3 regions of the Rhizobium sp. R339 genome follow, and region 1 is predicted to be linked to each of the others. Evidence: riboswitches for the same ligand, from Rfam matches in the RefSeq annotation. Region 1 holds a riboswitch; each other region holds the start of a gene.
What was found. A riboswitch is a leader RNA that binds a small molecule or an ion and turns the genes downstream of it on or off. The one in region 1 is predicted to bind thiamine pyrophosphate.
Positions count from the first base shown of each region.

Region 1 (10,240 bases):
GGCGGGCAGGGCGCCCGCGCCGAATTCGACGGCCTCGATACGCTGAGCTTCCCGTCGAACTGCAAGGTCACGGCGATCGAAATGTTCGAGATCGCGGTTCCGGCGCTGACGGAACGCAAGGAACTGATCGCGGATTCGGGCGGCGCCGGCAAACATCGCGGAGGTCTCGGACAGCGCGTGGTCCTTCGCAACCTCGGCAAATCGCCGATGAACATCTACCTCGCTTCCGAACGGGTGCGCCATCCCTGCTTCGGCGTCGTCGAGGGCCAGAACGGCACGGCGGGCAAGGTCTTGAAGAATGGAAAGCCGCAGTTTCCGAAGGGCAAGGTCGTCCTGAAGACCGGCGAGCGCCTCGAGGTGGAAACCCCCGGCGGAGGCGGCTGGGGCCGCGCAAGCGAGCGCGCTGCCGAGTTTATCGAGCAGGATCTCGCCGAGGGCTTGATTACGCCGCAGGCAGCGAAGACGGTCTATCGCTACAAGGGTGCCGATGCGGTCGCCGCCGAGTAGGAGATGGACATGGGTTTGCTGGATGGAAAAATCGCCCTCGTAACGGGGGCCGGGACCGGGATCGGAAAAGAAGCCGCGCTGCTTCTCGCCAAAGACGGCGCGAGCGTCGTTCTGACCGGCCGGCGCATCGAGCCGCTCAGCGAGGCTGCCGGCCTCGTCGCGGCGGCGGGCGGCAAGGCTTTTGTGAAATCTCTCGACATCGAATCGCGTGCGGACATCTTCGCCGCGGTCGAGTGGGTCAGGGAAAACGTCGGCCCCATCGACATTCTGGTCAACAATGCGGGCAGCGCCAGCAAGGTGCTGAACGCCCGGTTCCTCAGCGAAGAGGAATGGAATTCGACCGTCAACGTCAATCTGACGGCGGTTTTCAATCTCACCCAGGCGGTTCTTCCCGATATGATCGCGAAGGGCGAGGGAACGATCATCACCGTTTCATCGCTCGCCGCGCTCAATCCGAATCTCCTTGGCGGCGCCGCCTATGGCGCTGCCAAGGCCGGCGTGAAGAATTTCATGACCTTCCTGCACAACACCTACAGAAACCAGGGCATTCGGGCGACGACCATCCTGCCCGGCGAGACGGACACGCCGATCATGAACAACAGGGCCCGGCCGCCGCTTGAGAGCGAACGCGCGGTCATGCTGGACCCGCACGACGTCGCCAGGGCGATCGCGCTCTGCGCCAGCCTGCAGAAGGGCGCGGTCATCCCGGAACTGCATATCTGCCCGACCTTCATGCGCGACACGTCGGCCGATATCGAGGTTGCGCGCTGGGTGGGCGCGCCGGCCGGCACGCCGGACCTGCCAAAGAAATAATCAGGAGGAGCACATCATGAACGGTGCAAAATTGCGCGCCCGGCTTCAGGCCGGCGAACCCATTACCATGTTCACGCCGCATCATTCCTCCTCGGGCCTCGCCGCCCGGCTGGTCGAACTCGGCGCCGACTCCGTCTTCGTCGACTGTGAACACGGCACCTGGAGCTTCGAGGACGTTCGCGAAACCGCACAGATCGTTCGCTCGGTCGGGGGCGCTGCGATCATTCGGCCTCACTCCCACGAACGGCCGATCATCATCCGGTATCTGAACGCCGGCGCCGACGGGATCATGGTGCCGATGGTGGACAATGCCGACGAGGCGCGGGCCATCGTCGAGGCGGTCCGCTACGCGCTCCCGGCGGACCATGAAAAACGCCTGGTCGTCGCCATGATCGAGACCGTGGAGGCCATCGGCAACCTCGACGAGATCGCCAGGGTGGAGGGGATCGACGTCTTCTTCATCGGACCCGGCGACCTCTCCCAGGACATGGGCCTCCCGCCGGCCCCGGCCTTCGGCGAGCCCCGGCCGGCAGAAGTACGGGAGAAGGTTGCTGAAGCGGTCGGGAAAATCCGTTCCGCCGGCAAGATTGCCGGCACCCTAGTCACTGCGGACGAACTGCCGGAATGGCTCGAAAAGGGCGTGCAGTTCTTCTACATCCACTCCGACCCCTTCCTGAGGCGCGGCATCGCAGCGATCAGGCAGACGCTGGCGCGGTAGGGTGAAGGATCTCGAATTCCTCTTCCATCGAAGAGTGACCGCTCGGCTTGATCTGTTCCGGCAGCATGGAGAAACGTCGATGACGGACTTGCTTCCCATACGGCCTTGCGGCTACCCATATTGAGGAACGGCGCGGCCAAAGAATTGAACCGCACCATGCACCGATTGCACCGCCATTATTCGCAGCTATCATGGCGGCGGTGATTTCTTCTTTGTTCGCTCCCCTGCACGCCGGCGTCGCGTCCAGGCAAAGGCTATGTTCCATAATTCCGCTTATCTGATTTTTGACTGTAGCGGGTACATTCTATTTCCAAGCGCGACATGCCAGAAAAAACAATGGCTTCCCTTTGGAGATTTGGAATGTCCCGATGCTATTTGCAACTGACCCTCGCCGATCGCCGTCGCCTGCACCAGCTTGTCGAACGCAAGGTGCCGGTCAATGAGATGGCGCGCCAGCTCGGCCGGCACCGCTCGACGATTTTCCGCGAGCTCAAGCGGAATGCTTTTGAAGACCCGCACATGCCGGATCTGAGCGGCTACTATTGCGTCACCGCCAACGAGATGGCCCGGGAGCGCAGAGCCAAGCTGCGCAAGCTCGCCCGGTTCTCCCATGTGCGCCAATCGGTGATCGAACGGATCATCCATGGCTGGTCGTCACAGCAGATCGCCGGCCGCATGCGGCTGGAGCGCCATCCAATCTGCGTCAGTTATGAGACGATCTACAAGTTCGCCTATTCCGCAGACGGTCAGGCCATCAAACTGTGGTGGCACCTGCCGGAGCGGCGTGCGAGACGCAGATCGCGGCATGCCGCCGGCGTCACGGTCGCCGCTTCGGCCCGGAACTCAACATCCTCCATCGTCCCGATACTGTCGCCGAGCGCAAGCAGTTCGGCCACTGGGAGTGCGATCTCATTCAGTTTCGCAAGAAGTTCGGCAAGGCCAACGTGACCTCATTGGTCGAGCGGGTCAGCCGTTTTGCTGTCTTCCTTCGCAACAATGACCGGCAGTCGAAGCCGATCATGGACGGGTTGATCGAGGTGCTCCAACCCCTGCCCCACGCTGCTCGACAATCACCTTCGACCGAGGCACTGAGTTCAGCGAATGGCCCTATCTGCAGGCTGGCATCGGAACGCAGACTTGGTTCTGTGACCCGCAATCGCCTTGGCAGAAAGGCCCTGTGGCGAAATGGGCGGATGACACCTCTCCCGGATATACTTCATTCCGCCTTGCGAAAAAGAGGCGCTTGATAGGATCTGAACCTATGCGCCATTCCCAAATAGACGTTTGGAATCAAAGTTCCTGACCATGCCGAACGGCAACACGTTATCAGTTTCAAACTGAGCTGCCGGCGCGGGGCGGCCAATGTAATATCCCTGAAGCTGATTGATTCCGTACTGCTGCATCAGCCGCTGATGTTCAATAGTCTCCACGCCTTCAATGAGGATCCTCACGCCGCGATTGCGCAGCAGGCTGATGATGTCAAGCAACATCCTCTTGCCTCTTTCCGTGTCGCAGTCATGGAGGAAGGACCTATCGATCTTGATGGTGTCGAATTCTATGAGACGAAGCCAAGAGAGCCCTGCGAACCCCGTGCCAAAGTCGTCGAGCCAGACTTGAGCGCCCAGCTTTCTCAGATCGCTGATGCAACGAACCACATCCTGGTCGATTTCCAGCTCCACCCCTTCGGTAATCTCGAAAGCAAGCCGAGCGCCCGTGACGTCGAATTCAGCGAGTGTCGCTGCGACATAGCTGGCGAAACCTGGCATCTTGAGTTCAATCGGCGAAACGTTGACGCTTGCCACTTGCACCACGCCGGTCGCCAACAGGTCCCGGCAGACAGTGCGGATCGCCCACCGCCCCAGTTCGATGATCGACCCTGTCCTTTCCGCGACTGGAATAAATGTGGCGGGGGATACCGCCGTTCCGTCCAACATCCTCAAACGCATTAAAGCTTCAACGGCATCCATCTTGCCTGTCTGCACGTTGCGGATCGGCTGATAGACGAGGGAGACAAGGTCGTGTTCAACCGCGATCTTCAGGGTCGCAGCTATATCCTCGCTGTCATCGCTACTCAGCGGGTCTTCAGGATCGAAGACCCGCAGGGTGTTGCGGCCCGTTGCCTTGGCGGCATAAAGCGCCCGATCAGCTTCATGAATGACCTTGTCGACCTGCTTGGTCTGGTCCCGCGTATAGGAGACGCCGACACTTACGGTGATGACGGTGGTCCCGTCTCGCCTGTGCTCGTGCGGCCAAGCCAGCGCTCGAACGGCAGCACACATGGCTTCCGCGAGCTCCGCCGCTCTTTCCGGGTTCGGCATCGGTGTGATGACGATGAATTCCTCGCCGCCATATCGCCCGATGATCGCGTCATGGGACAAGGCCACGTTTTGAAGAAGCTGGGAGACCGCTACAAGACACCGGTCACCTTCTTGATGGCCGTAGCAGTCGTTATAGCGCTTGAAATGATCCACATCGATAAGCAGGACGGCAAAGGGCGCCCTCTGGTCCTGCCAGCGTTGCCAATGATCACGCAGACGTTGATCGATTGCCCGGCGATTTTCCAGGCCGGTCAACGAGTCCGTATTCGAGAGGTGCAAAAGAGCCTTGCCCCTTTCATCGGCCGCAGCCTGCTGCAAACCAGCTTCAAGAGCATTGAGGAACACTTTGTAGCGCTCTCGATTGAGCTGAAGGTTCACGTAAGAGGTAAAAATAAAGCAGGAAATGCAGAAGGCGCCGAGGATCAGCTTGTGGAGAAGCACCATAGGCACGAACAGATAGAGGGCGCCGATGAAGATGAGCACGTTCGTTGCGGAGGCGGCAAGAGCAACCGGAAAACGGAAACTGAAGAACAAGTTGACGCTCATCATAAAGATCGCGCCAAAAACCATATAATATGAGAAAGCGTCCCTGACCGTGGTCATCTGGCCGGTCAGAAGCCAGACAAGATAAGCTGCCAGGACGGACACCGCCGCGGCCATGTCGACCGTGTCGGCCTTTGCTTTGCGGTAGAGTAAGAGTTCCAGCAGGCAGAGCGCAGTGACGCCGACCGCCAACCGGCCAGCAATTGTGTACTGAACGACATCACCGATAAAAAGATAGTCCGTGAAAGAGTAGGCAAGGTAAGCAGCCACCGCTATCCAGAGGCCCTTGCGCGTCGCGCTCTTTCGGCCGCTCTCGCTCTCCTTACTATAAATGCGACGCAACTGTTCTGACGACAGTGTCGGCCGCGTGGCGGCGACTGCGGTCTCGGCTAACACGTGCATCATGCCCCTGCCACCCAACATCTTGCAGCAGTTGTCCTACACAGACCGCTAGCTGAAGCTGGATAGCCCTACACAGACCCCACATCAACCGATAACGCCCGAAACGATCCCCAAGCGGGCGGAGTATCTCTTGGGTTCACTAATACTTTCTAAAGCCAGGACGTGCACGGGGACGCTGCCGCCAACCTTTGCGCTTGACCTTCATGAAAATGGTAAGGATTTTATGCAATCTATTAAATCTCTATTTACCGACGAGGTTTCCTTGGTTCAGCCGCTTTTTTCCCTTGATGGCCAAAGCTTGATTACACCGCAGTCCGTCAGCAATACGCTTCTCTCACCTGGCAAGGATAATGAAACAGACCGCCTGCGAATTGCGGAGGCTGAGTTTGCAATCGTCATCAACATTGCCATGCAGCGATTCGCCGCGGGCAAAGGCCTGTCTGACGCAGTCAGGTGGTTGATTGGTCAGCTCCACGACATCCGGCATAAATTCGGCGCTGTTGTGTGGCAGAAGCTCATCCCGATTATTCAGGCCCATCCCTCGGCAGAGATTCTGCAGCAATGCCCGTTCACTCGTTGGTCCTTTGAAAAACCTCGCGGCTACTCCGGTGATGCCAGTCTCATAGACTTTATTTATGGGCATCCGGCGGTGACCGAAGAAGTGGCCAGATCGACCCTTCTCGGTCTGAATATCTTCGAATACACGATAAACGCTCCCGGCCCGGTAGCCGTAAGGGAGCGTCGCGAAACCCTGACCCGCTACGTCGATGAGACGGCTGCACGAATAGGTCGGGATACCGAGGTCCTCGCCATCGCCGCCGGTCACCTTCGCGAAGCGGAGGAATCAAAAGCACTTGCAGAAGGCAACCTTAAACGCTGGGTTGCTCTTGATCAGGATCCCCACAGTATCGGCTCGATCGCGAGCCAATTCCATAGAACTTCGGTCGAGCCTATCAATGGATCCGTGCGCGGCTTGCTGGCGCGAAAGCATCAGATTGGCACCTTCGATCTCATCTACGCAGCAGGATTGTACGACTACCTCACCGATAAAGTCGCAATCCGACTGACGCAGATTTGCATGGAAATGCTGAAGCCGGGCGGCGTCTTTCTATTTGCCAACTTCTCCGACGAGATGGCCGACGACGGATACATGGAATCCTACATGAACTGGGAGCTCCTCCAGCGTTCCGAGGCCGATATGTGGCGTATTGCCAATGGTAGTGCGCCGGAAAACACGGTTGATAAGACGGTCTGGTTCGGCGCCAACCGCAACATCATCTACAGCACGATAAAAAAGCTGTCGTAGGCTTCGACGGGCTGGGCGCTCACAAAACCGACGCGCCCAGCCCGGCGGCGTCGCCACTCGTGCGTGGCGATCGGGTTACTTTCAGCTCCAGGGTTGACATGAACTGGATCGAGGACGTAGCCTCCGCAGCATTCACCAGGGGGGTCCCGGCAAGGGGCTGAGATACTGCTGGACAATACGGCTTTGCCGGTTTGTGGCGCAGTGACCCGTTGAACCTGATCCAGTTCATACTGGCGTAGGGACGGTGCAAGCGCTCGAAGGCTGCGGATTCACGCGTGGAATCCATGCCGGCGTCTTTTCATCATTCCGGCTGACTGACTGGGTCTCCAACTGCACTTTGGAGCCTCAAACCATGACCATTGCCGCAAAGAACCTCACCCCAACCGTCACCACCGGCGCCCTGCCGTCATCGCGCAAGATCCACGTCGCGGGAGAGATCCATGCCGACGTTCAGGTCCCGATGCGCCAGATCAGCCTCCATCCGACCTCGGGCGAGCCGCCGGTAACCGTCTATGATTCCTCCGGTCCCTACACGATCGAAGGCGCCGATATCCGTATCGAGCAAGGTCTTGCCGCGCTGCGCCGCGACTGGGTGCTCGCCCGCGGCGACGTCGAGCCCTATGAGGGCCGCAGCATCCGTCCCGAGGATAACGGTTTTGCCAGCGGCGAGCGGCTGACGCCGGAATTTCCGGCAAAACGGCAGCCGTTGCGGGCCAAGGACGGCAAGGCGGTGACACAGCTGGCTTACGCGCGCGCCGGGATCATCACTCCGGAGATGGAATTCATCGCGATCCGCGAAAATCTCGGCCGCAAAGCCCAGGCCGGCGTGATGCTTCGCGATGGCGAGAGCTTCGGCGCCCATATTCCCGATCACGTGACGCCGGAATTCGTGCGCCAGGAAGTCGCCGCCGGCCGGGCCATTATTCCGGCCAATATCAATCATCCGGAATCGGAACCGATGATCATCGGCCGGAATTTCCTGGTGAAGATCAACGCCAATATCGGCAATTCGGCGGTGACCTCGTCAATGGCGGAGGAGGTCGAGAAGATGGTCTGGGCCGCCCGCTGGGGCGCCGACACCGTCATGGACCTTTCGACCGGCCGCAACATCCACAATATCCGTGAATGGATCATCCGCAACTCACCGCTGCCGATCGGCACCGTGCCGCTTTACCAGGCGCTGGAAAAGGTCGAAGGCATCGCCGAAAACCTCACCTGGGAGATCTATCGCGACACGCTGATCGAACAGGCCGAACAGGGCGTCGACTATTTCACCATCCATGCCGGCGTGCGGCTGCATTACATCCCGCTGACCGTCAATCGCGTCACCGGCATCGTCTCGCGCGGCGGCTCGATCATGGCCAAGTGGTGTTTGCACCATCATCGCGAAAGCTTCCTCTACGAGCATTTCGAGGAAATCTGCGACATCTGCCGCGCCTATGACGTCTCCTTCTCACTCGGCGACGGCCTGCGCCCCGGCTCGATCGCCGATGCCAACGACGCGGCGCAATTCGCCGAACTCGAAACGCTCGGCGAGCTGACGAAGATCGCCTGGGCCAGGGATTGCCAGGTCATGATCGAGGGGCCGGGCCACGTGCCGATGCACAAGATCAAGGAAAACATGGACAAGCAGCTTGCGGTCTGCGGCGAGGCCCCCTTTTATACGCTCGGCCCGCTGACGACCGACATCGCGCCGGGCTACGATCACATCACCTCAGGGATCGGCGCGGCGATGATCGGCTGGTTCGGCACGGCCATGCTCTGCTACGTCACGCCGAAGGAGCATCTCGGCCTGCCTGACCGCAACGACGTCAAAACAGGCGTCATCACCTACAAGATCGCCGCCCATGCCGCCGATCTCGCCAAGGGCCATCCCGCGGCGCGCATCCGCGACGATGCGCTGTCGCGCGCCCGTTTCGAATTCCGCTGGGAAGACCAGTTCAACCTTTCCCTCGATCCCGAAACGGCCCGCTCCTTCCACGACGAGACGCTTCCGAAGGAAGCGCACAAGGTCGCCCATTTCTGTTCGATGTGCGGCCCGAAATTCTGCTCGATGAGGATATCACACGATATAAGGTCGGAAGCGCAGAAGGAGGGTCTTGAGGCCATGGCCGCCCGCTACCGCGAAGGCGGCGACCTTTATGTTGCCGTCTCTTCGATCGAGGGGCCCTCTCCGATCGAGACCACGGGAGCCTGAGATGCACGTCCTCGTCAAAGGGGCCGGCATCTCAGGGCTCCTCGTTGCGCACGAACTGCAGGCCCGCGGCGCCGAGGTCAGCATCGTCGACCCGCATGCGAATTTCGACCGGGCCGCGTCGTGGCTCGCCGGCGGCATGCTGGCGCCGTGGTGCGAGCGTGAAAGCGCCGACGAGGCCGTGGTCCGGCTTGGGGCGCAGGCGGCCGACCGCTGGGAGGCGATCCTGCCCGGCCACGTCGTCCGCAACGGGACATTGGTGGTCGCGCCGGCGCGTGACCATGGGGAGCTGAAGCGCTTTGCCGGGCGGACGAGCAGTTACCGATGGGTGAAAGAGGAAGACATCGCCCTGCTCGAGCCGGCTCTTGCCGGCCGGTTCCGGCATGGCCTGTTTTTCCCCGAGGAAGCGCATCTCGATCCCCGGCGGGCACTCGTCGCGCTGAAAGACAAACTGTCGGCGCAGGGCGTCTTCTTCGCAGGCGGCGCTGTGGAGGACGGCGATTTCTCCGATATTGTTGACTGCACGGGTGCTGCGCGCATTGGCCAGGTTGACGACCTGCGCGGCGTGCGAGGCGAAATGCTCTATCTGCACAGCGATGAAATAGAGCTTTCACGGTCCGTCCGCCTGCTTCATCCCCGCATCCCCGTCTATGTCGTGCCCCGCGGCGGCGGCCTCTTCATGGTCGGCGCGACCATGATCGAGAGCGATTTCGGCGGGCCGATCACCGCACGCTCGCTGATGGAATTGCTGAACGCGGCTTACACGCTGCATCCAGCCTTTGCTGACGCGACCCTTGTCGAAACCGGAGCCGGCATTCGCCCGGCCTTCCCCGACAACCTCCCCCGGGTGATGCGGCAAGGCAATGCCGTCGTCGTCAACGGCCTTTATCGCCACGGTTTTCTCCTGGCGCCCACAATGGCGGCAAAAGCCGCCGATCTCGTCTTTTCCGGACGGACGAAGCAAAGGAGCTCCCAATGCGTCTGATCATCAATGGCGAACCCCAGACAATCGCCGCAAGCACGCTTTCGCAGCTGCTCACCGCACTCGACTACGAGGGAGAATGGCTGGCAACCGCGGTCAACGGCGAGCTCGTTCCTCGCGAGGACCGCGACGATCACGCTCTCAACGACAATGACCGGGTCGAGATCCTGACCCCGATGCAGGGAGGCTGACATGCTTGATCTCTACGGAAACCAGATCGGATCGCGGCTTCTTCTCGGGACCGCGCGCTACCCTTCGCCGGCGGTCCTCGCCGACGCCGTCAAGCGATCCGGAACGGACATCGTCACCGTGTCGCTGCGGCGTGAAGCTGTCGGCGGGCGCAGCGGCAACGTCTTCTTCGACATGATCCGCGCGCTCGGAGTGCGCGTGCTCCCCAATACCGCCGGCTGCCATGGCGTCTCCGAGGCGGTGCTGACGGCCAAGATGGCGCGCGATG
Region 1 covers NZ_LOKV01000002.1:74,227-84,466, reverse strand. Annotated here, with positions in the region: gene ATY76_RS05940 (hydantoinase B/oxoprolinase family protein) at 1-507, shown strand, start outside; gene ATY76_RS05935 (SDR family oxidoreductase) at 517-1,320, shown strand; gene ATY76_RS05930 (aldolase/citrate lyase family protein) at 1,337-2,038, shown strand; partial or broken gene ATY76_RS05925 (IS30 family transposase) at 2,399-3,212, shown strand; gene ATY76_RS05920 (EAL domain-containing protein) at 3,298-5,304, opposite strand; gene ATY76_RS05915 (class I SAM-dependent methyltransferase) at 5,564-6,607, shown strand; TPP riboswitch at 6,735-6,867, shown strand; gene thiC (phosphomethylpyrimidine synthase ThiC) at 6,960-8,804, shown strand; gene thiO (glycine oxidase ThiO) at 8,806-9,786, shown strand; gene thiS (sulfur carrier protein ThiS) at 9,777-9,974, shown strand; gene ATY76_RS05895 (thiazole synthase) at 9,976-10,240, shown strand, end outside.

Region 2 (10,240 bases), on a different contig from region 1:
AGCGCGATGCGAACCTTTGCCGGCGCCGATTGGGCGAAGGCGACGCGGCCGGCGAGGCTTGTTGCGATGGCGGCGAGGATCGTCTGGCGACGGGTGAGAAGCGGCATGGTGACCTCCTCAGGTCTGTGGAGCGTGAGGCCGAAAAACGTGCGGTTTTTGGACGACATCATGCTCTAACTCTTTAAATTAGAATAGGATTCAGATTTTAGGCCGCCTGGCCTGAAATCATCCTGTTCCAGCGGATGAAGCAGGGTTTGCAGGATTTCAGTCTCGATCGCCTGGGCCGCCGGCGAGCCGAGATCGGCGATGCTTCTCGGGCGGGGCAGGGGAACGCGGAATTCGCGGATGACGTGGGCCGGGCGGGCGGAGAGCACGTAAATGCGGTCGGAAAGAAATACTGCCTCGCGCACATCATGGGTGATCAGCAGCGCCGTCCAGCGGTGCTCGGTCCACATGCCCTGAAGCCACTCCTGGATCTGCGTGCGCGTTAGGGCGTCGAGTGCGCCGAAGGGCTCATCGAGCAGCAGCATGTCCTGGGTCTGGATGACGGTGCGCAGCAGTGCCGCGCGTTGCCGCATGCCGCCGGAAAGCGCGGAGGGATAGTGGTGCTCGAAGCCGGCAAGGCCGAACCGCTCGAACAGCGGCGCGACAGCGGCGCGGGCGGCGCGGCGGCTCATGCCCTTTACCTCCAGGCCGAGCGCGGCATTGTCAATGATCCGGCGCCAGGGCATCAGCGCATCGCGCTGCGGCATGAAGGCGAAGGAATGCAGGGCCTGTTCCAGCGGTACGCCATTGAAAAGCATGGTGCCGGAATCGGGCTGAAGCGCCTGTGTCAGCAATCTCAGCACCGTCGATTTTCCGGAACCGGATGGGCCGACGATCGACACGAACTCACCGTTTGCGACGCTCAGGGAAATATCGCCCAGGACCTTCATGCCGTCGAAGGTCTTCGAGATGTTGCGCAGTTCAAGCATGTCGGTCATCGGCGCCGCTCCCGGGGTGGCTGCCAGGGCATGGCGAGACGCTGGATCATCAGCGTCAGCCCGAAGAGGCAGAGCGTCAGAACGGCGCTGACGATCACGGCTGCGAGCACCAAATCGGGGCGGAAGTTGTTCTTGGCATTGAGGATATAGATGCCAAGGCCGCTCGCGGCGCCGGCATATTCGGCAAAGATCGCGCCGACGACGGCATAGGTGATCGAAATCCTGAGGCCGGCGAAGAAATAGGGCAGGGCGGAGGGGAGCCGGGCGAGTCGGAAAATGCGCCAGCGGCTCGCCTTCATCGAGTTCAGGAGTTCGGCGATGTCGCGGTCGGTCGATTCATAGCCCTGCAGCAGGGCGACCAGCAGGGGGAAGAAGGTTACCAGCGCCACCAGCAGAATCTTCGGCAGCAGGCCGAAGCCGAACCAGAGCACGACGAGGGGTGCGATCGCCACCAGCGGCAGGGTCTGGCTGGCGATGAAGATCGGCAGCAATGCACGGCGCATGAAGGGCACAAAATCCATGAGGATCGAGGAGACGAAGGCGAAGGCCAGCGACAGCGCAAAACCGCCGAGCGTCGCGCTGAGCGTCGGCCAGGTATTGGCGGCCAGCGCTTGCCGGTTCAGCCAACCCTGGATGAGAATGCGGGAGGGGGCCGGCAGGATGGAAGGCTTGATACCGGAAAGATCGACATAGAGTTCCCAGGCCGCCAGGAAGGCGCAGCCGGCGAGCAAGGCGGGCATGCCCCGGTAGAGAGCGGCGCGGAGCGCTGGAAGGCGCCAATCCGATGGTTGCGGCGATGTCGTCACGTTCGATTTCAGGCTTTCGTCGGGCTGTTGGCGGAAATCGTGATGTCGAGGGTCACATGTCCCTCGGGATCGCCGAAGCGATGAAAAGCCTCGCGAATGGTCGCGAAGATAGCGCCGGCATCGCCGCTCAGCCTGGTGCAGAAATTCTTCGAGCGATCGAAGGTTCCGGAGCGCTTCAGGAAGTCGATGCAGCCATAGATCTCATCCATATGGGTTCCGCTTCCCATGACGTAGAGCGAGAATTGGGCGGCGGTCGGCTGACCGGTTTCATCGGCGGCTTCGACGGCGGCCAGTGCAGCGTCTATGCGCCCGGCAAGCGGTTCCGCCTGTTCGGAGGAAGAATTGATGCCGCAGATGGCGTCGTCGGGCTCGCCCGGGCAGCCGCGTGAGACCGCGGCGGAGAGCACGCAATGCTCGCCGGTTTTTGCGGCGGCGACGAACAGATCGCGCATGGCGGAAAAGAGGATGTCGGGCGGGCCGACCAGCAGCGTGGAGATATCGTCGGTCTCGATGCGCAGCCGGTCACGATAGGGATCGAGCGCCTTGACGGCATCAAGGATGATGCCGACGAAATTGCCGGACATCGGATAGAGCGACACTTGTGCGCCGGAAAACATTTGGACCTCGCTCCGCTGGCATTACCCAGATCAGCTTTGAAGGGTCCAGAAGCTTGCGCCTCACATCTCAGCCCCGGCAATACGGAGCTCCCCTGTAATCGGCGCGGAAATTATCACCGGGGGTCTCCTCCCGCAACCGCAAAGTTCGCAACCCGTCCGTGTGGTGGGGATGAGCCGAATGTAAAGGAAAAACACCCGGACGGAGGTCCTGTCCGGGTGTTTCTCGAGGTTCCGTACCTGCCGGGAACGGAACCGAAGCCTGATATTTCGAGGGGCGAGGCAGGCATGCCTCCTTTCGGCGGCCGGGCTTTACGGCTGCAGGAGCAAGATTTATAAAACCTCAACCAATATTGAGGTCAACAGGCGATGGATAGATTTTCTCCGGCCGCGCTCGGCAGGCTGCTCACGGTCGGCGAAGTGGCGGAGCGCAGCGGCCTTGCCGTCTCGGCGCTGCACTTCTACGAGACCAAAGGGCTGATCTCGAGCATTCGCACCCGCGGCAATCAGCGGCGCTACGGCCGCGATGTGCTGCGACGCCTCGGCATCATCAAGGTGGCCCAGCGCGTCGGCATTCCGCTTTCGGAAATCCAGGCGGCGTTCGAATCGCTGCCGCAGGGGCGCACGCCGACAGCCGCCGATTGGCAGACGCTGTCGGGGCTGTGGAAGGACGATCTCGACGAGCGAATCAGGCAATTGAGCCTGCTGCGCGACAGGCTGGCCGGCTGCATCGGCTGCGGCTGTCTGTCGATCGAAAGCTGTCCGCTGCGCAATCCCGGTGACCGGCTCGGCAGGGAAGGACCGGGTGCTCGGCTTCTGGAGGACGAGAGCTAGTTTGCCCGGGGAAGTCTCCCCAGTAAGATTTCTCCCGTGAAGATCGATGCGCGCCTTTCTTTCGGTCTGCGCACTCATATGTTAACAGCGAATGGCGCAACCGGCGGCCATGTCCGCGAGGAGGACGGCTTCGTGTTTCATCCCAGACTGTTTGAAAATCGCAATGTCGTCGTGACCGGCGCCGGTCGCGGCATTGGCCTCGAAGTGGCCCGCCAGTTTCTGGATTGCGGCGCGAAGGTGATCGTCCATACCGGGCGCAAGCCCGGACGGGATCTGCCGGATTTCCTGCTGACGGCCGAATCCGAAAGGCGGGCGCTGTTGCTGAATGCCGATTTCTCGGCTGTCGGCGGCGCGGCGCAGTTTGCCGAAGACGCTCTCGCCTTCTTCGACAAGGTGCATGTGCTCGTCAACAATGCCGGCACCATGCTCGGCCGTTTTCCGGCCGGCACGCTCACCGATGCGGATTATGAGGCGGTCGTGCGACTGAACCAGACATCGGTGGTGGCGCTGACGCGGGCGTTGCTGCCGGCGTTGAAGGCGGCTCAGGGGGCTGCCATCGTCAACACGGTTTCGATTTCGGCGCTGACCGGCGGCAGCCCCGGTTCCTCGATCTATTCGGCTTCGAAAGCTTTCGTGGCGACCTATTCCAAGGCGCTCGCCCGCGAGCTCGCGCCCGACGGAATCCGCGTCAACTGCGTCTCGCCGGGAACGATCGAAACCGATTTCCACGAGCGCTATTCCTCCCGCGAGAAGCTGGAGCAGACCAGAAAATCCATCCCCCTGCAGCGGCTCGGAACGGCGGAGGATTGTGCGCCGGCCTATCTCTTCCTGGCGGCTCCTTCGTTGTCCGGATACATCACCGGCCAGGTGATCGAAATCAACGGCGGTCAGCTTATCTGCTGATTTGTTTGGACCTTTTTTGGCATTTCATCACTTTTGGCCAATTCGCTTCTGCGAATATGCTACTGTACTGATCTACCTCATTGCCTCCTTCCGAGATCTCGAATGCCATTGCCAAAACCGGAGCCGGGGATGACCGGCCAGGAGTTGCATAAGCTCGCTGGAAAAGCCCATGAAGCGAGTGATCTTCTGAAAGCGCTGGCGCACCAGACGCGACTTCTGATCCTCTGTATCTTGTCGACCGAGGAGCGAACGGTAGGCCAGATCGAAAGTATCCTCGGCATCCAGCAGGCAATGGTTTCGCAGCAGCTCGCGCGCTTGAGGCTCGAAGGCCTGGTCAATACGCGCCGCGAGGGCCGGCTGGTCTATTACAGCATCGGCAATGTCAGCGTGCTTGCCTTCCTCGAATCGCTGTTCGATCTCTTTCCAGCTGCGGAAAACAGTTAGCCCCCGCCCTTGCGCAGTACGGCTGCTATGTCGAAGATAAGGGGATGATCGACAAGCTGGAATTCTTTATCGCCCTTGCCAATGAAAAGCATTTCGGCCGCGCCGCGGAAGAGTGCGGGATCTCGCAGCCGACGCTTTCGGCCGCGATCCGGCAGCTCGAAGATCAACTCGGCGTCATGCTGGTGCAGCGCGGCTCCAGGTTCCAGGGGCTGACGCCGGAGGGGCAGCGCGTGCTCGAATGGGCCCGGCGCATCGTCGGCGACACCCGCACCATGCGCGAGGAGATGCGCGCCGCGCGCCGCGGTCTTTCCGGCCACATCCGCCTTGCCGCCATTCCGACGGCGCTGGCCATGCTCTCGCGCATCACCACGCCGTTTCAGGAGCGCCATCCCGGCGTGACCTTCTCGATCGTCTCGCGCAATTCGCTGCAAGTGCTGAGCATGCTCGAAAATCTCGAAATCGATGCCGGCATCACCTATCTCGAAAACGAGCCGCTCGGCCGCGTTACTAGCGTTCCCCTCTATGCCGAACGCTACAATCTGATCACGGCCGCCGGCAGCCCGCTGTCCGACCGCGACAGCGTCACCTGGCGGGAGGTCGGCGATCTTCGGCTTTGTCTATTGACCGCCGACATGCAGAACCGCCGCATCATCAACCGGCACTTGATCGAGGCCGGCGCCACAGTACACCCGACACTCGAATCCAATTCGATGATCGTGCTGTTCTCGCATGTCCGGACCGGCCGCTGGGCGAGCATCATGCCGCGCAATGTGGCGAAATCCTTCGGATTTCCCGTCGAAATCCGCATGATCCCGATCGTCGAGCCGGAGGCGCATCATCTGGTCGGCCTTGTGGCGCCTTATCGCGAGCCGTTCACGCCACTGGTGTCGGCACTGCTGCACGAAGCCAGAGTTTTGGTCCAAGAGGAAGAACTTCAATAGGAAAAAGCTATCAAGCAACGAGATAGCTTTATTGATTGCCGGCTGCTTCCTTGAGATGCTGCTTGCGAAAATGACACTCAGGCTGGGGGAGGCCGTCATTTTGCAACGAGCAAGCCGTGGGAGGGCTGCCTTATGACCATTCATATCGCCGAAGGCGATATTGCAGCGCGTACCCGTTCCATCGTCGCCAATCTTCGCTTCCTCGAAGGGCCGCTGCTCCCCATTCTGCACGAAGTTCAGGAAGAGTTCGGCTATGTGCCGCAGGAAGCCCTGCCGGTCATTGCAGAGGAACTGAACCTCTCGCGCGCCGAAGTGCATGGGGTCGTGACCTTCTACCACGATTATCGCAATCACCCCGCCGGACGGCATGTGCTGAAGCTCTGTCGTGCCGAGGCCTGCCAGTCTATGGGCGGCGATGCGGTGGCCGAGCGCGTGAAAAGGCTGCTCGGCATCGATTTCCACCAGACGACGCTTGATGGCAGCGTGACGCTGGAGCCGGTCTACTGCCTCGGGCTCTGCGCCTGCGCGCCATCAGCCATGCTCGATGGCGAGGTCTATGGCCGTGTCGATGATCAGATGGCGGCGGAACTCGTCGCGGAGGCACGTCGATGACAGTGAAGATTTATGTTCCGCGCGATGCCGCTGCGCTGGCGCTCGGGGCCGAAAAGGTGGCAAAGGCGATTGCCCAGGAGATCGCCGCCCGCGGCCTCGACGCAGAGATCGTGCGCAACGGCTCGCGCGGAATGTTCTGGCTTGAGCCGCTGGTCGAGGTCGAAGTCGCCGGCAAACGCATCGGCTATGGGCCGGTCAAGGCAAGGGACGTGCCTGTTCTCCTCGATGCCGGGATGATGAGCGCCGGCGATCACCCGCTCTGTCTCGGGGAGGTTGAAGACCTCCCGTTCCTGAAGGAACAGACCCGCCTGACCTTCGCCCGCTGCGGCATCACCGATCCGCTGTCGCTCGCCGATTACGAGGCGCATGGCGGCCTTGCCGGCCTTCGCCGCGCCGTTTCGATGACGCCTGCCGAGATCGTCAAGGAGGTCACCGATTCCGGCCTGCGCGGACGCGGCGGCGCGGGTTTCCCCACAGGCATCAAGTGGAAGACCGTTCTCGATGCCGCCGGCGACCGCAAATATATCGTCTGCAATGCCGATGAGGGCGACAGCGGCACCTTTGCCGACCGGATGATCATGGAGGGCGATCCCTTTGTGCTGATCGAGGGCATGGCGATCGCTGGACTTGCGACCGGGGCGACCAAGGGCTTCGTTTACACGCGTTCGGAATATCCGCATGCGATTGCGGCAATGACCGAGGCTGTCGGCATCGCCCGGCAGGCCGGCATTCTCGGCCTTTCGGTGCTCGGCTCGGGCCGCGCCTTCGACATCGAGGTGCGCACCGGCGCGGGAGCCTATGTCTGCGGCGAGGAAACGGCTCTGCTGAACAGCCTCGAAGGCAAGCGCGGCATCGTGCGCGCCAAGCCGCCGCTGCCCGCGCATAAGGGCCTGTTCGACTGTCCGACCGTCATCAACAATGTGATCTCGCTGGCCTCGGTGCCCGTCATCATGGAAAAGGGCGCTGCCTTCTACCGCGATTTCGGCATGGGCCGCTCTCGCGGCACAATCCCGCTGCAGATCGCGGGCAATGTCAGGTATGGCGGGCTCTATGAGACCGCTTTCGGTCTTTCGCTCGGCGATATCGTCGACAGGATCGGCGGCGGTACGGCCACGGGGCTGCCGGTCAAGGCCGTGCAGGTCGGCGGTCCGCTCGGCGCTTATTTCCCGCGGGCGCTGTTCGACACGCCTTTCGACTACGAAGCCTTCGCCGCCAGGGAAGGGCTGATCGGCCATGCCGGCATCGTGGTCTTCGACGATACGGCCGACATGCTGAAGCAGGCGCGTTTCGCCATGGAATTCTGCGCCGTCGAAAGCTGCGGCAAGTGCACGCCCTGCCGCATCGGCTCGACGCGCGGTGTCGAGACGGCCGACAAGATCGCCCAAGGCATCGAGCCGGAGAAAAACCGGGTGCTGCTTGCCGATCTCTGCAACACGATGAAATTCGGCTCGCTCTGCGCGCTCGGCGGTTTCACGCCTTATCCCGTCATGAGCGCCATGACGCATTTCCCGGAAGATTTTTCGCCGGGGCCGATCGTGGAGGCTGCGGAATGATGACTTTCTACCCGTCAACTTCCTCCGAATCGCTCATCTCCACGTCCATACAGGAGGCCGACCATGTCTCTCATCCATGAAATCGACTACGGCACTCCCGCTTCCAAATCCGAGGCGATGGTGACGCTGACCATCGACGGGCAGCAGATCAGCGTGCCGGAGGGCTCCTCCATCATGCGCGCCTCGATGGAGGCCGGCATCCAGGTGCCGAAGCTCTGCGCCACCGATATGGTCGATGCGTTCGGCTCCTGCCGGCTTTGTCTCGTCGAGATCGAGGGCCGGGCCGGAACGCCGGCCTCCTGCACGACGCCGGTGGCCGCGAATATGGTGGTGCACACGCAGACGGGGCGGCTGAAGGATATCCGCCGCGGCGTGATGGAGCTCTACATTTCAGATCACCCGCTCGACTGTCTCACCTGCGCCGCCAATGGCGATTGTCAATTGCAGGACATGGCGGGCGCTGTCGGCCTGCGCGACGTGCGCTACGGCTATGAGGGCGACAACCACGTCAAGGCGCGTAACAACGGCGACATCAATCTGAAATGGATGCCGAAGGACGAGTCCAATCCCTATTTCACCTATGATCCCTCCAAATGCATCGTCTGTTCGCTTTGCGTGCGCGCCTGCGAGGAAGTGCAGGGCACGTTTGCGCTGACGATCGAGGGGCGTGGTTTCGGCTCCCGCGTGTCATCCGGCATGCATGAGAATTTCATCGATTCCGAATGCGTCTCTTGCGGTGCCTGCGTGCAGGCCTGTCCGACAGCGACACTGACGGAGAAGTCGGTGATCCAGATCGGCCAGCCCGAACATTCCGCCGTCACCACCTGCGCCTATTGCGGCGTGGGCTGCTCCTTCAAGGCGGAAATGCGTGGCGAGGAGCTGGTGCGCATGGTGCCGTGGAAGGATGGCCAGGCCAATCGCGGACACTCCTGCGTCAAGGGCCGCTTCGCCTACGGTTATTCCACCCATAAGGACCGTATCCTCAATCCGATGATCCGCGAAAAGGTCAGCGACCCCTGGCGGGAGGTGAGCTGGGACGAGGCCTTCGCGCATGTAGCTTCGGAGTTCCGGCGCATTCAGTATCAGTATGGCCGCGAGTCGATCGGCGGCATCACCTCCTCGCGCTGCACCAACGAGGAAACCTATCTGGTGCAGAAGCTGGTCCGCGCCGGCTTCGGCAACAACAATGTCGACACCTGCGCCCGCGTCTGCCATTCGCCGACCGGCTACGGTCTCGGCCAGGCCTTCGGCACCTCGGCCGGCACGCAGAACTTCGACAGCGTCGAGTATTCCGATGTCGTCGTCATCATCGGCGCCAATCCGACGGACGGGCATCCGGTGTTCGCCTCGCGGCTGAAGAAGCGGCTGCGTCAGGGCGCCAAGCTGATCGTCATCGATCCGCGCCGCACCGATATCGTCCGTTCGCCGCATGTCGAGGCGTCCTACCATCTGCCGCTGAAGCCGGGCACCAATGTCGCCGTCATGACGGCGCTGGCGCATGTGATCGTGACCGAAGGTCTCTATGACGAGAAATTCATCCGCGAGCGCTGCGACTGGTCGGAGTTCGAGGATTGGGCCGCCTTCGTCGCCGAGCCGCAGCACAGCCCCGAAGAGACCGAGATCTTCACCGGCGTGCCGGCGGCGGATCTGCGCGGTGCGGCGCGGCTCTATGCCAAGGGCGGCAACGGCGCGATCTATTACGGCCTCGGCGTCACAGAACACAGCCAGGGCTCGACCACCGTCATCGCCATCGCCAACCTTGCCATGGCGACCGGCAATATCGGCCGTCCCGGCGTCGGCGTGAACCCGCTGCGCGGCCAGAACAACGTGCAGGGCTCTTGCGACATGGGCTCCTTCCCGCACGAGCTGCCGGGCTACCGGCACATTTCCGACGATGCGACGCGCGACATCTTCGAGAAACTCTGGGGCGTGAAGATCAACAACGAGCCGGGCCTGCGTATTCCGAACATGCTGGATGCGGCGGTCGACGGCTCCTTCAAGGGCATCTACATCCAGGGCGAGGACATTCTCCAGTCCGATCCCGATACCAAGCATGTCGCGGCCGGGCTTGCGGCGATGGAATGCGTCGTCGTGCAGGATCTCTTCCTCAACGAGACCGCCAATTACGCCCATGTCTTCCTGCCGGGCTCGACCTTCCTCGAAAAGGACGGCACCTTCACCAATGCCGAGCGCCGCATCAACCGCGTGCGCAAGGTCATGTCGCCGCGCAACGGCTATGGCGACTGGGAAGTGACGCAGAAGCTTGCCCAGGCGATGGGGCTCGACTGGAACTATACCCATCCGTCCGAGATCATGGACGAGATCGCCGCGACGACGCCGAGTTTCGCGCTTGTAACCTACGACTATCTCGAAAAGATGGGTTCGGTGCAGTGGCCCTGCAACGAAAAGAACCCGCTCGGCTCGCCGATCATGCATGTCGACGGTTTCGTCCGCGGCAAGGGCAAGTTCATCCGCACCGAATATGTGGCGACCGACGAACGCACCGGTCCGCGCTTTCCGCTGCTGCTCACCACCGGCCGCATCCTCAGC
Region 2 covers NZ_LOKV01000025.1:276,703-286,942, forward strand. Annotated here, with positions in the region: gene ATY76_RS26345 (ABC transporter substrate-binding protein) at 1-107, opposite strand, end outside; gene ATY76_RS26350 (ABC transporter ATP-binding protein) at 174-983, opposite strand; gene ATY76_RS26355 (ABC transporter permease) at 980-1,789, opposite strand; gene ATY76_RS26360 (YkoF family thiamine/hydroxymethylpyrimidine-binding protein) at 1,798-2,406, opposite strand; TPP riboswitch at 2,397-2,510, opposite strand; gene soxR (redox-sensitive transcriptional activator SoxR) at 2,773-3,237, shown strand; gene ATY76_RS26370 (SDR family oxidoreductase) at 3,370-4,140, shown strand; gene ATY76_RS26375 (metalloregulator ArsR/SmtB family transcription factor) at 4,243-4,584, shown strand; gene ATY76_RS26380 (LysR family transcriptional regulator) at 4,629-5,525, shown strand; gene ATY76_RS26385 (formate dehydrogenase subunit gamma) at 5,658-6,137, shown strand; gene ATY76_RS26390 (NADH-quinone oxidoreductase subunit NuoF) at 6,134-7,690, shown strand; gene fdhF (formate dehydrogenase subunit alpha) at 7,754-10,240, shown strand, end outside.
Region 2: another riboswitch for thiamine pyrophosphate. It lies ahead of ATY76_RS26360 (YkoF family thiamine/hydroxymethylpyrimidine-binding protein); the one in region 1 lies ahead of thiC (phosphomethylpyrimidine synthase ThiC).

Region 3 (10,240 bases), on a different contig from region 1:
ATCGAACCTGCTGCCGCGGCGCCAGGCGGCGAGGATGCCGAGGAAGGTGCCGAGCGCGAAGCTGATGATCGTCGCGGTTCCCATCAGGCCGACGGTCCAGACGAGGGCGTAGCCGAGCACGGAGGTGACCGGCAGCGGGAAATATTTGATCGAGCGGCCGAGATCGCCGGTGAAGATGCTGCCGAGATAGGTGAGATATTGCTGCCAGAGCGGTCCGTCGACGAAACCGAAGGTGAGCTTCAGCGCCTGCAGGCTTTCCGGCGGCAATTCGGCGCCGGCGCTCGAAAACATGATCTGCACGGGATCGCCCGGCATCAGGCGGGGCAGGAAGAAGTTGATCGTCGCTGCCGCGATGAAGGCTGCCATGTAGAAGACGAGGCGGCGAAGCAGGAAAGCCATGGGAACTCCGTCGTGACGGGAGCGGCGTTGAAAGTACCGCTCCCGAGATCAATGCCTTTACTTGACCGGCTCGAGTGCGAGCAGGTTCAAGAGACGCGCCGGGTTCGTTCGCGAAATCGACGGATTGACGAAGGGGTTTTCCTTGGTCGACCAGCCGGTGAAGCGCTTGGTGTTGTACTGATACCAGTTCGGATTGTTGAACACAGGGATCATCGGCATGTTCTCGGCGACGATGCGCTGCGCCTTGTTCATCGCTTCCTTCTGCTTGGCGAGATCCGCGGTATGGGTGAACTCGGTGACGAGCTTCTCGACATCAGGATTGAACCAGCGCTGCGCGGTGAAGCGGGTCTTGCCCTTGTCCGAAGCGCTGAAGGCGCGCTTGTAGGGGTAATAGGGCGAGGCCGATGCCGGCAGGCTGTTGATCGCCGCATCGAAGCTGCCGTTGATGAGGTTGCCGGTCCACACGGCCTCCTCTGGCGTTTCGATCTTGGCGTCGATGCCGACCGCCTGCATGCCTTCGACGGCGATGTTGACGGTGTCGACCCAGTCCGTCCAGGAGTTCGGCACGATGATCGAGAAGGAGATCTTGCTGCCGTCGGGATTGTCGCGGAAGCCGTCGCCATCCTTGTCCTTGTAGCCCGCCTCATCGAGCAGGGCTTTGGCGGCATCGGCGTCATAGGTTGCGAACTTGCCGAAGTCGGCCTTGACGGAAGGGTCCGCCCAGCTCTTGTAAAGCTCGCCCATCAGGCCCGGATCTTCGTTCAGCGTCGGATAGCCGTAGCCGGCCACGTCGATCATCGTCTTGCGGTCGAGCGCCATGCCGAGGGCACGGCGGAACTTCACATCGTCGAAGGCCTTCTTGTTGTTCTCGTTCGCTGTTTCCAGGTTGAACAGGAAGGCGACCATGCTGCTCGGCGAATACCAGTAGTGAAAATGCGCCGGGTCCTTCGAGACATAGACATTGTCGATATCGGGAATGAAGGAGACGCCCCAGTCGAGCGTGCCGTCGGCGGTCGCCGTCAGGATCTGGTTGTTGTCGGCAAGCTGCGGGAAGCGAATGCAATCGACCTTCAGATGCGCGTTGTCCCAGTAGTTCGGGTTGCGGCACTGGTCGTAGGTCTGGCCGGTGAAGCGCGGCACTTCCGTCAGCGGGCCGCTGCCGACCGGGCTCTCGTTGGCGAAGGTGACGGGATCGGTGACATCCTTCCAGACATGCTCGGGAACGATCGGCAGCTGCGAGATCTGCTCGGCAGCAAGCGAGCTCGGATTGGCGAGCGTGAAGCGCACCGTCTGGCCGTCGACGGCCTGGACGTCGGTAACGAAGGTCCAGATGCTGACGAAATCGAGCGCCGGGAATTTCTTCAGATAGTCATAGGTGAACTTGACGTCGGCTGCGGTCAGCGGCTTACCGTCCGACCATTTGAGGTTCGGGCGCAGCTTGAATTCGATGCTCTTCAGGTCGTCGGAGAGCTTGAAGCTTTCGGCCAGGCGATAGACCGGCTTGTTGCTGTCGAAGCGGTTGAAAAGAACAAGCGGCTCATAGATGAAATCGAGCGTGGACTGGCGCGCCGAGGTCTGGTTGAACGGGTTGAAGTTGCGAACCCAGGTCGTCGCTGGCTCGATATTGGCCGTCAGGACCGTTTGCGCCATGGCGGAACCCGAAAGCAGCGTCAGCGCGGCGGCGGCAAGAAGATATTTTTTCATGTTTTATTCCCCTTCTTTTATGCGGTGAGAGATGGCGCGCCGGTCAGGAGACCGATGCGCTGGCAAATATGTCTTCGACTTCAGCGTGTGCGGCGCGGACATCGATCTTGAGATTGCCGAGCCGGGCCTTGCCGGCGGCGATCCGCTTCAGGGCCGCGTCCGTCAGCGGGCGGGCGGCTTTCGCGGCAGCTTCGCTTTCGTGAATGTCGCCATGGCTGTGGAGCGCGATGTCGAAACCTGCGTCGAGCACTTGGCTGACACGTTCCGGCAGCGTGCCGGAGAGCGATTCCATGAAGATGCAGTCGGAAATCAACACGCCCTCATAACCCAGATCCTTGCGGATCACGTCGTGCATGACAGGCGACACGGAGGCCGGAAGTTCTGCGTCATAGGTCGAATAGACGACGTGGGCGACCATGGCCCAGGGCGTGTCCTTCAGGACGACGAAGGGCTTGAAATCCGTCGTGGTCAGCGTCTCGCGGGAGGCACTGACGACCGGACGCTCCTTGTGGGAGTCGAGCGTCCCGCGGCCATGGCCGGGAATATGTTTCATGACGGGCATGTTGCCGGTCTCCAGCAGACCGTCGACCACCTCGCGGCCGAGGGCGGCGATGACATCGGGATCGGGGCCAAAGGAGCGGGCGCCGATGACCGCGCTCGTCGTCTCGAAGACGAGGTCGAGAACGGGCGAGCAGCCGCTGGAAAGACCGAGTTCCGTCATCATCGCGCCCATGGCCTGGGAGGAAAGGCGGAGCGCCTTTCTGCCGAGATCGAAATCGCGGCGCGCAAGTTCGGCGAACTGGCCGAAGCTGCGAAAGAGCGGCCAGGGGCCGGCATCGAGGTGCTGGACGCGCCCGCCTTCCTGGTCGGTGAAGACTGGCGCGTCGTCGCGGCCGACGGCTTCGCGGAAGCGTTCGATCAGCCGCCTCGTCTGTTGCGGCTCGCGCTGATTGCGCCGGCCGACGAAGAGGCCGAGCGGATTGGTCTCGCGGAAGAGGGCGAATTCGTCATCCGAAATCGTGGGGTTCGGGAGGCCGACGAAAAGGGCGAGCGGGGTCGAGGACAATTCTGGTGCTCCGGTATCAGATGGTCATTTCGGCGCGCTTCTGAGCATGCCTTCGTAAATGCCCTTGTCGGGGGCGGGGATGGCGATCGCGCCTGCGGTCCTGGCGTAGAAATCGACCGGGCCGGCGTCGCCGATGACGGCATAGGCATGGCCGAGCGACTTCATGGTCTGAAGGCAAGCGGAAAACAAAGCGAGCCCGATGCCCTGGCCGCGCGCTTCCGGGGCGACGCCGGTCGGACCGAAGAAGCCGCGTGCGGTGGTGTCGTAGCAGGCAAAACCGAGCAGCTTGCCGTCTTCGACGGCGATCAGGCAGGCAACAGGCTGGCGGGAAAAGGCGACCGAGACCTCGCTTGCCCAGTTCTCACTGAAGTGTTCGCGAGCCCAATTGACGACGAGATGCAGTTCCGGGGGGAGGGCCGGGCGGATGGAGGCGCCGACGATATCGGCCCGTTCTTTCAGTTCGGCGAGCTTGGCGGAATATAAGCTCACAAGCAGGTCTGGCACCTGTCTCTCCTCCAATTATTCCGTTATTACGGAATTTATCCCCTTTTAGTGTTATAGACTTGGCCATCTGGCCGGGCTTGTCAACAGGGATTTTCAAATGGAGCAGTGCGCTCGGCCCCGGCAGCTTCGGTTCAGTGCCGGCCGAGGGTACGAACGAAAACGGCCCGGGGGTCCGGGCCGTTTTTCTCTCGCAATCCTGATGCCTGCGCCGCTTTCGGCGAGATCGGTTATTCCCCGTGCTTCCACAGCGCGTGAAAATGCTGCACCGGGCCGTGGCCGGAGCCGACGGTGAGGCTGTCGGCGGCGGCGACCGCATCGGCGAGATAATCCTTCGCAATGGCGACGGCCTGCTCGGCCGAGGCGCCCTTGGCAAGCTCGGCCGCCAGCGCGCTGGAGAGCGTGCAGCCGGTGCCGTGCGTATTCTTGGTCGGCACGCGCCTCGCCTCGAACCAGTGCAGGCCGCCGACAGTGGCAAGCACATCGGGGCTCTCATCGCTGTCGAGATGGCCGCCTTTGACCAGCACCGCGGCAGGGCCTAGCGCGCGCAGCTGCTCGGCCTGTGCCGCCATCTCTTCGCGACTGCTTGCGACCGGTCGGTGCAGCAGCGCTGCGGCTTCGGGCAGGTTCGGCGTGAGGAGGGTTGCGAGCGGCAGCAGCCGGCGGGTCAGCACGTCGATCGCTTCGGGCGCAAGCAGGGCCGCGCCGCCCTTGGCGATCATGACGGGATCGATGACTATGGGAATGCCGCGCCGGCCCGCGAGGGCTGCTGCGACGGCTTCGGCGATCCCGGCATTGGCGATCATGCCGATCTTGACGGCATTGACGCGCACATCGGCAAAGACGGCATTGATCTGGTCGGCGACGAACTCCGGCGGCACCAGATGCACGCCGCTCACTCCTTGCGTGTTCTGCGCCGTCAGCGCCGTCAACACCGCCATGCCATAGACGCCGCGGGCGGAAAAGGCCTTGAGGTCGGCCTGGATGCCGGCCCCGCCCGAGGGATCGGAACCGGCGATGGAGAGAACGTTGCGGATCATGGGCGGACCTTTCGGATTTCTGCTTCGATGCGACGTGTTGCCGCTTCGGGGTCGGGCACGCCGCAGATTGCGGAGACGACAGCAAGCCCCTCGGCTCCTGCGGCAAATACGCCTGCCACATGTTCCGCCTTGAGCCCGCCGATGGCGACCGACGGCACCGGTGAGGACTGTACCAGCCTGGCAAGCCCGTCAAAGCCGATCGGCTGCTTGTGGTCGGCCTTGGTCGGTGTCGCAAACACCGGTCCGACGCCGGTATAATCGACGATATCAGGATCGACGGCGCCGGCGAGCTGCGCGGTTTCCACCGACAAGCCGAGGATCATGCCGGGGCCGATCATCTGCCGCGCGTCACGCGCATCCATGTCGTCCTGGCCGATATGCAGGCCGTCGGCACCGATGGCGATTGCCGCCTCGACGTCATCATTGACGATGAGGAGGGCGCCTGTGCCGTCGAGCACTTGTTTCAAGGCCTGGCCGGTTTCGATCATTCTCGCTGTGCCCGCATGTTTGTCACGCAGCTGCACCATCGTCGCGCCGCCGGCAGCGGCGAGGCGCGCCGTCTCGACCATGCCGATCCCGGCGCAGAGATCGGGATCGAGGACGAGATAGAGCGAGAGGTCGAAGCGCTTCATACGACCGATACCCTTGCTCTGGCGTCGAGCGTTTCGGCATCGATGGCAGCCAGCGCATCGAGCAATCGCCAGGAGAAGGAGCCCGGGCCCGCAGCACCCAGTGCCGCATCTTCGCCGGCGACGGCGAAGGTCGCGAGGGCGGCGACCGTCGCGCCGAAGAGGTCCTCGGGTGCGGTCGCGGCGAAGGCGCCGACGAGGCAGGTGAGCGAGCAGCCGAGCGCGGTGACCTGCGGCATCAGGGCAGAGCCGCCTGCGACCCGCACGGCCCTTTGACCGTCGGTGACGAAATCCACCGCGCCGGTGACGATAACGATCGACTGCTGCCGCTCCGCGAGCCGCCGCGCCGAATCCTCGGCCTGCTCGACGGGGTCGCGGCTGTCGACGCCCTGGCCGCGGCTCTCTCCGCCGGCAAGCGCGATGATCTCGGACGCATTGCCGCGAATGATCGTGGGCTTGAGCGCCAGGAGATCGGCGACCGCCTTGCGGCGGAAGGCGGTGGCGTAATGCGCGACCGGATCGAGCACCCAGGGTTTTCCGGCTGCGTTCGCTGCCTTGGCAGCCGCCTGCATGCCTTCGATCCATTGGGGCGAAAGCGTGCCGATATTGATGGTCAATGCGTTTGCAATGGCGGCGAATTCGCCGGCTTCTTCCGCAGCATGCACCATAGCCGGCGAGGCGCCGGCGGCGAGCAGGACGTTTGCCGCAATGTTCATGGCGACGCAATTGGTGATGCACTGAACGAGCGGCGGCTTTTCGCGCATCGCCTTCAGCATTGCTCCCGACGTGGTCTTCATCTGCTGTTGCCCCTTTCAGGCGGGGGCAGGGCACGGGGCGGTTTATGCGGGCAAGGCCCAACCCCGAGCGACTCCCTCCGCCGGCATGATCCGGTTCAGGTTCGAAGGGTGCTTCTCAGCCCGCCTGCCGGCGGACGCCCCTGTCTCTCATCGGGTTTGTTTTCGCAGAGAACGGGGCGCATGTCACCCGGAAAATGACAATTCGCGAAGCGTGCGGTGTGGCCAAATCACGAAGACGATCAGCCGACGATCTTTGCCAGCAGCCGGCCGACCTCCTCGTTCGCGACATTGTTGTGGGCATCCGACGCCGCGGTCTTGATGATATATTTGTCCGCCAGGAAGGTGTTCACCTTGCCGGCTTTCGGCGCGAAGACGGCATCCGCATCGTCCTCGACCGCCTGTCCAGTCTTCAGGTGCTGAGGACCGTTCGCCCCCATCGCGCCGAATTCGTCGTTGGCATCGCCGATGCTCTTGGCGATATCGCGCGACAGGCGCGAGGCCAGCGCATAAGCGAGGGTGCAGGCGAGATCGTTATGGGTATGGGTGACGCAGATCGGGCCAGTCGGTTTGCCGACCACATCGGGAAAAGCGCCGGCAAGGCCCGGCTTGATCTCTTTGGCGAACCCATTGTGCGAGAAGGCGCCCTGCAGCAAAGTGAGCGAGAAGAATTCCAGCTTCGGGACCGGGGCGAGCTTGTTCGCCGCCGCCGAGACCAGCCGGGCGCCGAAGCTGTGGCCGATGAGATGCAGCCGGATCGGCTGCTGCAGCACGAGTTTCGACAGGACGTTTTTGGTCAGTGCCTCGCCGACGACGCCGGCGCGTTTCTTCATTTCGTAATAGGTGAGCTGGTTCAGGAACCGCGCCACCGCCGCTCTTGGGCCGGAGATCAAGCCCGAGACGACGTCGCCGAGACCCTGCGCCTTGCCGACCGAGCTTTCGAGACTGAAGGTTGGCGGCGGGACGAGACCTTCCATCAGCACCTTCGCGCTATTGGCATCCTCCGTCGCGAGCGCGATCGGTTCGGCATCCGCCTTGAGCTCGGTATCGGATTGGGGAGAGCCGATTGCCTCTTTGCCTTTCCTGACGAGGAAAAGTGACGTCGTTTCATCAAGTGTCTCGGCTGCGGCCCGCGCCTTTTCGGCCGTGCCAGCACCATCCGGACCGAAAAGATCCTCGAAATCGGCCAGCACGTCCTTGAAAGCTGCCTCGTCGAGATCCTCGACCGGCGCCGCTGCGCCGTCGGCTGCCTGGGCGCCGCCGCCTGAGGCCACCAGCGTTTCCGTGTCGAAATCCGTCCGATAGGCCTTGGCCGGCCAGACGATGCCGGCGACGACGGTGCGGCGCGCCTTGTCGGGTGCCAGTTTCTTGCAGGCGTTGGCCCAGAGCGTTCCATAGAGCGTGCGGGCATCGTCCTTGGTGTTCTTCCAGCCGTGCGAGATGACCACGAGATCGGTCCTGCCGGGCTGGTTCAGCAGGGCGGCGAGTTTCTCCGCCCGCGCGGGATCGATCGCGCCGTCCTTGTCGAATTCGAGCCATAGGAATGGCGAGGGTCCAAGCGTGTCCATGTGTCCTCCTACACAGCTTGCAGTGTTCGCATCAGATCGATGAGGCCGGCGCCCTGAAACTCCGGCCGGCGCTTGAGGTCGGTCGCCGCGCCGACGAAGATTTCCTTGACGCGTTCCGGCTGGCCGAGAAACTCACGCCGGACAGACAGGAAGGCGGCGATCGCGCCGGAAACATGCGGTGTCGCCATGCTCGTGCCGGTATCCTCCCGGAACGGCGCTTCATTCGGTTTGTCACGGTCGGGAAGTGCGCACGAGACGATGCGTTCGCCGGGGGCGACGAGATCCGGCTTCATGCGCCCGTCGGCCGTCGGTCCCTTCGAGGAGAAATAGGAGACGCCATAGGTGTGCGGCATGTCGCGATGCGTCGAGCCGACAGTGATGGCAAGCGCGGCATTGCCGGGATCCATGATCGTGCCGACATGGGCGGCGCGTTCCGGCGCGCCGGAAAATTGCGTCACCGTGCCGTAGCCGGCATTGCCGGCTGCGACCACCACGCAGACGCCCGAGCGGACAAGCCGGTTGACCTCCACGCAAAGCGGGCTTTGCCCGGCGGCGAACCAGGCCGGATCAAAGGTGTAGCCGAGGCTGAGATTGATGCCGTGAATCTTGAGGTTACGCCCATAATCGTTCGAGCGTTGGACGTAATTGATCGCAGCCAGCAGATTGCTGAGCTTTCCCTGCTTCTCGTTAATCAGCACTTTCAGGCTCATCAGCTTACAGTGCGGCGCCATGCCGGTGATGACGCCTTCGTGCGGATCGTTGACCGTTGATTTTGTTCCATCCTCCTTGCGAATCTGCGAGGTCACGCAAATAGTCTTTAGCGCTTTCGTTTTCGGTACTTCTTTTACGGAGGTGCGACCGGCGATGATGCCGGCAACGTGGGTTCCATGGCCGGCCGTGTCGATCAACGCCGCATCCGACGCCACGACCGGGTCGGGATCGGGATCGTCGATGGTGAAATCCCGGTGATAAAGGCCGTCCGGCAGATCGAGCGTGCCAAGCGTTTTGAAATGTGGGTGGTTTTTGTCAATTCCGGTATCGGCGACCGCCCAGACGATGCCTTTTCCACTGGCCGCAAAGGATGCATAGGCCGCATCGCATTTGATCGTCCTGACGGATTCGTAAACGCAGCGATCAATCTTATGATCACGCCAGATCTTGTAGACGAGCGGAACGTCCTTCTGCTTTTTGCCATCCTTCTTTTGGGTCATCATCCAGGTCGAAAGCCGGTCGATGGCTTCTCGAGTCAGGGTCGCAAAGGCGTAGCTGTCGGTCCAGAGGGATTTGGCGGCGATCCTGCTGCCATTCGAAAAAATCTGCGAGAGATTCAGCTTACCGTCCTCCGGAACCGCAGGCATGCCGAGCGGTAGCGACATGCCGAAACGTCGCAGGCTGTTGCTGTCGTCGGTCGCTCCGACCCGGTTGAGATACAAAAGATACGCCTCGAACAGGAATTGCCGCGCTGCCGTCACGCCGCCTGGAAAATCGCGATTGAATTCGATGACGACATCGAAGCTTTCAGGGGGCGCCTTGGCGGGTTTCCTGGGGCGATCCGCGTCATCCTTCATCAATGAGGAGAGATCGCCTCCGATCCGAGTCTTGACCAGGTTTTCCCGGAAGTCGTCTTCGGGTTCTTTTCCGGGCTGCCCCGGCCGCGGTCGTCTCGCCATTCGCTGCTCCCTCCCTTTTCGAGAAAGAATACCAGCAGCAACCGTGGGTGCAATGTATTTCTAAAATACAGCTCTGTATTTGTGAGTGCGCTGCCCGGCAAATGGCCTGTCGCATTTTCGGAGATTAGCGGGATGCGATTTCAGTCTTAACGAGTATCTTTTCTCTGAGGAATACGTTCTCTTCACACATGAGCCGTCCACGAAACTGAAATGGTACTGCAATCTTCAACGGACGAGAGTTGTCGCTACGAACCGACCTGAAGCCCTTAATCCGGCCCGGGATTTGATATCTCGTCGCAAATTTGGTCGAGCGCACCGCCACCGGAGCCCGCTCAACTCAAATCATGCAGATCCGTCGTAATCGCCGGCCCAATCGAAAACTCCGAAAACCGCACACTCAGCCCACTCCGCTCCGGCGTGCACGCGGTCGGCCCGACCTCGTATCTGTCGGCGATCGGGAAGGGCGCCAACCGCAGCAGCGGCCAGCGGCTGCCATCGCGGGAGGCCTGGATGCGCAGGGCGCCGCCCGCGACGGTGACGCGGATGTGGAAATCTTCCAGTTCCTTGAAGGGTTGTGAGACCGACCAGTCGGACTGGCCGTCGGTGACGACGGTGCTGAGGAAGGCTTCGCCGTCGGTGAATTCGACGCCTGTCTTGACCCAGCGGTTTTCGTCGAGGCGCACCATCAGGCCAGCCTGGTCGTAGAGGGTGCGGAATTCGCCTTGGACGCGGATCTGGGCGGTGAAGCTCTCGGCGGTGGGGAAGGCGAGGAAGTGGCCGCTGTCGCGGGTGAAGCCGTAATAGGTTTCCCGCCAGAAGTCAGTCTTCTCGCCTGTTGTCAGCGTCAGGCCGGTTGCGTCGGCCTGCCA
Region 3 covers NZ_LOKV01000006.1:16,422-26,661, reverse strand. Annotated here, with positions in the region: gene ATY76_RS09920 (ABC transporter permease) at 1-399, opposite strand, end outside; gene ATY76_RS09915 (ABC transporter substrate-binding protein) at 457-2,103, opposite strand; gene ATY76_RS09910 (glycoside hydrolase family 3 N-terminal domain-containing protein) at 2,147-3,169, opposite strand; gene ATY76_RS09905 (GNAT family N-acetyltransferase) at 3,194-3,673, opposite strand; gene thiD (bifunctional hydroxymethylpyrimidine kinase/phosphomethylpyrimidine kinase) at 3,901-4,710, opposite strand; gene thiE (thiamine phosphate synthase) at 4,707-5,342, opposite strand; gene thiM (hydroxyethylthiazole kinase) at 5,339-6,115, opposite strand; TPP riboswitch at 6,192-6,288, opposite strand; gene ATY76_RS09885 (hypothetical protein) at 6,376-7,701, opposite strand; gene ATY76_RS09880 (S8 family peptidase) at 7,710-9,371, opposite strand; gene ATY76_RS09875 (DUF1349 domain-containing protein) at 9,704-10,240, opposite strand, start outside.
Region 3: another riboswitch for thiamine pyrophosphate. It lies ahead of thiM (hydroxyethylthiazole kinase); the one in region 1 lies ahead of thiC (phosphomethylpyrimidine synthase ThiC).